DNA from 2 places in the Heyndrickxia sp. FSL K6-6286 genome. Region 1 is predicted to be linked to the other one. Evidence: a T-box and tRNA genes for the amino acid it is inferred to sense, from the RefSeq annotation. Region 1 holds a T-box; the other holds one or more tRNA genes.
The links. A T-box is a leader RNA that pairs with one kind of tRNA and senses whether it is charged. The one in region 1 lies ahead of gltX (glutamate--tRNA ligase), so its partner is inferred to be a tRNA-Glu.

Region 1 (3,266 bases):
AAACAAATATCCAGAAGCTTGAGTAAAGAAAGCGTCTTTTTCCTACACAAAAATTTGTAAAGATTATCACTTGAATTATAGGGGCCAGGTTTGTTGAAGATTGGTTTTTAACTTTTGTTCAGCACACGAGGCATATAGGTAATCATTCATTTATGCACCAAAACCAGTGACCGTAACACAAATAGTATAAACTTTAAGGTGAAGATAGTGGATAATATGAAAGATGTTGCTATGTAAATATAGCTAAATGACCGGAAAAGAGAAGTCCGGTCATTTTTTTATATGATTTTAAGTTGATTAAATAGAATGTCCGAAAAATGTATGCAATCTTGAAAGAACCCTCTTTTCGCCCATTACCTTCATAATATCAAACAAATCAGGTGTATTAGTTCTGTTAGTTAGAGCGACCCTAATTACCATCGCTACATCACCAACATGTCCTTTGTAATTGTTAGGATTGGCCTTATATTCTTTCATATCCTTTGCAAATCCGAGCTCATCTGCAAGTACTTTAATATTATGGAACCAAGTATCCTTTTCATTAGTAAAACTATAAGTTTTGCTGAAACCTAGTACTATTTCTTTCGCAATATCAAAACTTACATTTGTTGGTAACTTATAGCCACTCAATATATCCTTTTCAAACAATTCATCATAAAAGAAAGCAATCATTGGCTTTACATCTGACCACTTTGAATAGTCCTTTCTTGGTTTCTCAATTGTTCTACCTATATTTAGAATGTCTACTGTGTATTCCTTATACTTGTCTATTAAAGTATTAAACTCAGAATCAAATTCCTCTGACCAATCATATAAATAATCAAATACTTGTTTACCAGTGAGCCTAGAGATAACATCCCTGCTAACATCATCCAGTTTGTTCATATCTAATAAAGCACCACTGGCATTCATTTTACCAGGATTGATAAAAAAGTCTCTAAATGTTTTATTAGGGTTTGTCATCTTCCATTCTTCAAAGTCAGAATTGATGAGATTCATGAAGTATTCACTTAGTGCCATTCCTGGATACCCTTGTTCTCTGTAATACTCAGCGGTACCATCAAGATCCTTTCGTTTACTAAATTTCCGCTTAGAAGCTCCAACTTGCTTCATGATTGGAGCAATATGACCGTATTTGGGTATTCTAAAACCTAAGGTTTCAAACAACTGTATATGGATCGGCACTGAAGAAAGCCATTCATCGCCCCTAATAACATGGGTTGTACCCATCAAGTAGTCATCTATGGCATGAGCAAAGTGATATGTTGGTAAACCATCCGTTTTCATAATAACAATATCTTGGTCATTTTCAGGTAACTCAATCTCGCCTTTTACTAAATCATGGTACCGTATTCTTCTATCTGATGAACCCGAAGATTTAAGTCTAATAACAAATGGTTGACCATTTAAAATCTCTTCCTGTGCTTGTTGAAATGATATATCCCGATGTTTCGCCCACCTGCCATAATAACCTGTTGTGACTTTTAAGTCTTGTTGACTTATTCTTATTTTTTGTAAATCATCCGTATCACAGAAGCAAGGATATGCTAAACCATTTCTGACTAAATGCTTAATAAATACCTTATAGATTTGTATCCGTGAGCTTTGTTTATAGGGTCCGTAATCCCCCATATCGTCACCTGAAAAGGTAGGTCCTTCATCGAAACGAATCCCGAAGTATAACAATGAATTAATAATGTTTTCGATGCTACCTTTAATTTCACGTTTTTTATCTGTGTCTTCAATACGCAAGAAAAAGACTCCATTACTTTGATGGGCTAATCTTTCCGATACTAAAGTTGCGTATAGCCCACCAATATTCAACGAACCCGTTGGACTCGGTGCAAAACGTGTCACCATAGCATATGAAGACAAATTTCTTGGCGGATATAGTGAATATATATCAGCCGGTAACTGTTTAACATCTGGAAATAATAGTTCTGCCATGCATTCATTTGACATGTCATATCCCCCTATAGATTAAAAATAAAGGCTGTATTCGTATAGTTTGTTGCTTTTGTAAAAGCCCAACTACAGGCTTTTACACCCAATAAAGGATTCAGCGATTCTTATGGAGTTTGCAGCACTTTTCTCAGTAAAATGAAAGGTGTAGTCGTGTTCAGTCGATAGTTATTAGTTAAAACTTTACTTAAATTGCAACAATGTTTGAGAAAAGAGCCAAAATAAAAAGCCCTTCATCCTGCTAAGGACGAAAGGCATACTTCCGCGTTACCACCTAAATTGGTTAAAAACCCGCTCATTATGCAGCTCATAATTACTTTACTGCACATTTCCTTAACGGGATTTCCCGGTTGACTTACTCCGATTTTTCAGTCAACTGCTCCAAGGCTTCTTTCATTAAGCTCGAATGCCCAATCTCACCAGCATGGGCTCTCTATGATTCGAGTGATTAATTACTCTTCCTCTTCACTGCATTTTACAATATGTGGATATATTTAGTGGTACATTAATACATTTTTTTTAAGCTGTCAACATCTAATTTGGACTTAAAGGACGACATCTTTAGAACTTTCCGTTGGTTGGTGACTGTGGAAAGTAGAGGCTAAGAGATGCAAGTGAAGAGAGGAAGAACTGTATGAAAAGTTAATCTTATTGATATTTTATATTATTAATAGAATAATTATTTTTGCCATCTTTATTTATTGTTGTCCAAAATATTGACTCAAATCCAGTTTTTCGTGCAGGCGTGTTACTGTGCAATTGTTTTTATTTAAACTAAGGGGCATTTTAGTTTTACAAGAATTAATAAGAAGTATTAAGATTTCTTTATTGACTAATCAGTCCGAAATGAATAAAATAATATTCTGAAAGGAGGTTAGAATATCCAATGGCTAGAAATAAAGAATTTGATCCATCTATTGTGCTACATAAATCTATGGAGATTTTTGGACATTATGGCTACGAAGGCACTTCGCTTCAAAATTTATTAGAAGGTTTAGGAATAGCACGTCAAAGTTTATATGACACTTATGGTACAAAAAGGGATCTGTTTATTTCTGCAGTAAAACAATATATAAATGGAAAAACTGCTGTTGTAATATCATATTTGGAGCGTCCTGGGTCAGTAAAAAAGGCTATTAGTGAAATTTTCTATGAGGGAATAAACGTCTTAAAGGATGATGCAAGGCGTAAAGAATGCTTTATTATGGATAGTGCAATCGCTCAAATACCCCATGATTTGGAAATATCAGAGTTTTTTAACCATGATTTAAAACGGTTAGAAGAAGCTTTTTATAAAGCTTTAG
Region 2 (3,266 bases), 2.3 Mb from region 1:
TTCATACCCGTGAGGTCGTGGGTTCGATCCCCTCCGCCGCTACCATAGAGGACCTTTAGCTCAGCTGGTTAGAGCAGACGGCTCATAACCGTCCGGTCGTAGGTTCGAGTCCTACAAGGTCCACCATATATAATTGGAGGAATACCCAAGTCTGGCTGAAGGGATCGGTCTTGAAAACCGACAGGCGGGTTACACCGCGCGGGGGTTCGAATCCCTCTTCCTCCGCCATAACTATTTCTTTAAAAGATTTTTAATAATATCGTCACTGGGTGGAGCAACGAGCGTTACTTCATCGAACAACTACGAGTTGTACCGATTGAGCTGCTACTAGAGTAAGCATACTGAAATCGGGACAGTTGATGAAAAGATTGGATTAGAATATTTTTAATAATATCGTCGCGGGGTGGAGCAGTCTGGTAGCTCGTCGGGCTCATAACCCGAAGGTCGCAGGTTCAAATCCTGCCTCCGCAATCATTTTCAAGTAAACTTGAAAGAAATTTGGTCCGGTAGTTCAGTTGGTTAGAATGCCTGCCTGTCACGCAGGAGGTCGCGGGTTCGAGTCCCGTCCGGACCGCCATTTTATAATTTGGCTCGGTAGCTCAGTCGGTAGAGCACGTCCGAATAGGCTACAAAGCGATACATCAGCGTACCAATTGAGCCACAGCTTGAATAAGCTTTCTGAAATTGGGACGATGGCGAACACAATTTTATATAGAAAATAGATATTATATTTGGCTCGGTAGCTCAGTCGGTAGAGCAATGGACTGAAAATCCATGTGTCGGCGGTTCGATTCCGTCCCGAGCCACCATTTTATGTTTAAGTGGCTAATAACTACATGTAATCCAATGTTTAGTTGAACATGACGGCTATTCCGAAGTGGTTAAAAATTGGATTGTGGCTCAGACATTTGTGAGGTCGATTCCGATTAGTGGCCCCATCATGCGGGTGTAGTTTAGTGGTAAAACTACAGCCTTCCAAGCTGTTGTCGTGGGTTCGATTCCCATCACCCGCTCCATAATTTTTGTGGGCCTATAGCTCAGCTGGTTAGAGCGCACGCCTGATAAGCGTGAGGTCGATGGTTCGAGTCCATTTAGGCCCACCATAATGATAATTTACTTGTTCCGCAGTAGCTCAGTGGTAGAGCTATCGGCTGTTAACCGATCGGTCGTAGGTTCGAATCCTACCTGCGGAGCCATATAATTGGAGAAGTACTCAAGTGGCTGAAGAGGCGCCCCTGCTAAGGGTGTAGGTCGGGTAACCGGCGCGAGGGTTCAAATCCCTCCTTCTCCGTATTGTCGGCCCGTTGGTCAAGCGGTTAAGACACCGCCCTTTCACGGCGGTAACACGGGTTCGAATCCCGTACGGGTCATTCATTATTAAGAAAAAAGGTAGTTTAAAAGATTTCTAAAATAGAAACTTTTAAACTACCTTTTTTTGTCTAGAGGTAATATTGGTTCTATACTATATGATGTAGGGATTTACACAATTTTAAGACATAAAAAATGCTCGTAATCATTATGTGAGTTTTCAAGAAACCAGTATCAACTATACATAATAAATTCTAACATGATATTACTTGATTATAAAAAAGTATAGGAGAATAATCAAAGTCCATCTCAACAGGCTTATAAAAATCCTTTTTTTCCTGTCTGTCAAAAGCCCATGGGTATACGTATAGCCTTAACAAAAGTGAAATGATTTGAACAATTGGTAGAGACTGTTGAATCAACTGAACGAAAGCGTTGAGCAAAAACTATTATCTTCTTAGAATAAAAGAAAAAGGGGAGAAGTAAAAATAACTTCTCCCCACATTTAGCATTGAATCTCATTTTAATGTTATGTTGCTATAAGGAATAGCAACATATGAAATCTGTTTTTCACTACTTGATAAGAAATGAAATGAAAAGCCCAATTGTTACTAGTAAACCAAAGAAAGTATTTGTTTGAGCTGTTGCTTTCATCGCAGGAACCATTTGAATAGGTTCTGTCTTTCCAATGAAGCCTCTTACTGCTTTAATAGGCATTGGAAGGCTTAAAAGTGTAATGAGAGTCCATGGTGTGACGATCTGCATTAGCACTAAAACAATTAACCATAGATATGAGACTATAAACATGGTAGCAAGTAATGTAATTGCATTTTTTCTTCCTATTAGAATAGCAACTGTTTTCCGTCCATTTTCCTTATCTCCATCTAAATCACGAATGTTATTGGATAACATAATTGCTCCTACTAAAATGAATATAGGAATAGAGATAAGAATGCTATCTGTCGTAATATTACCGGTTTGAATAAAATAAGAAATTAGTATAATAACAATCCCCATAAAGAACCCTGAAATAATTTCTCCAAAAGGGGTATATGCAATTGGTAAGGGTCCTCCAGTATAAAAATAACCAACAGCCATACATATGGCTCCAATAACTGCAATCCACCAGGAACTACTGATGATAATATACAGTCCTAATAATGCAGAGATCCCATAGAAAATCAGAGCAAGATTAAGAACAGTTTTTGGTTTTACACCATTTCGGACAATGGCACCGCCAATTCCAACTGATTCTTCATGGTCTAGTCCTCTAGCATAATCGTAATACTCATTAAACATATTTGTCGCTGCCTGTATTAGTAGGCAAGCCACTAGCATCGCAATGAATATTGGAATATCAATCTTTGAGTTTTGCATGGCAAAGGCTGTCCCTAATAATACAGGGACAAAAGAAGCAGTAAGCGTATGGGGTCGCGTTAATTGCCACCAAATTCGCCATCCTTTGTCTGGTTTCACCAATGGTGAAGAATGTGAACTCATTGTTATGTCTCTCCCTTTACATATCTTTACCTTGAAAAAGTTCATCTGGTTTTGTTCCCCAGCATTATCCATAAGGCGTGCAAATCTATTGTTAATGCAGATTTAGTCCTCCTATAGACCATCGAAATGACAATAGGAGTACACTCTAAAGTGTAGGTAAATGAAGGATAGGTGTCAATCAATTTTTATATGTAATGGAAAGAAAAATTCCCATTTCAATATTTGAATCATAGATTACTGAACTTTTTTGTCTAGTTGTCATATAATAAGGTAGGGAAAAAGTTTCATAAGATATGTTCGTTGACTCCGTCGATTTAGAAGTGTATCTTAAAAGTTGGGCATAATATAGAACAAGAATGCAATGATCATAGTAATTAACGTAAGGTAGTTTTGGGGGAGATAAAGTTGACAAGTATTCAACATTCAAAAATTGAAACTGAGTTTGAAATTGCTGTTGG

Region 2: it has a tRNA-Glu gene. The T-box ahead of gltX (glutamate--tRNA ligase) is inferred to sense a tRNA for this amino acid. The anticodon was not compared.

The regions. Positions count from the first base shown of each region.
Region 1 is NZ_CP152029.1:3,751,190-3,754,455, reverse strand. Features, by position in the region: gene gltX (glutamate--tRNA ligase) at 298-1,962, opposite strand; T-box leader at 2,203-2,440, opposite strand; gene MHI39_RS18930 (TetR/AcrR family transcriptional regulator) at 2,849-3,266, shown strand, end outside.
Region 2 is NZ_CP152029.1:1,497,834-1,501,099, forward strand. Features, by position in the region: tRNA gene MHI39_RS07465 (tRNA-Met) at 1-45, shown strand, start outside; tRNA gene MHI39_RS07470 (tRNA-Ile) at 50-126, shown strand; tRNA gene MHI39_RS07475 (tRNA-Ser) at 136-228, shown strand; tRNA gene MHI39_RS07480 (tRNA-Met) at 398-471, shown strand; tRNA gene MHI39_RS07485 (tRNA-Asp) at 501-577, shown strand; tRNA gene MHI39_RS07490 (tRNA-Phe) at 734-809, shown strand; tRNA gene MHI39_RS07495 (tRNA-Gly) at 943-1,016, shown strand; tRNA gene MHI39_RS07500 (tRNA-Ile) at 1,027-1,103, shown strand; tRNA gene MHI39_RS07505 (tRNA-Asn) at 1,122-1,196, shown strand; tRNA gene MHI39_RS07510 (tRNA-Ser) at 1,204-1,291, shown strand; tRNA gene MHI39_RS07515 (tRNA-Glu) at 1,299-1,370, shown strand; gene MHI39_RS07520 (1,4-dihydroxy-2-naphthoate polyprenyltransferase) at 1,882-2,808, opposite strand; gene MHI39_RS07525 (isochorismate synthase) at 3,214-3,266, shown strand, end outside.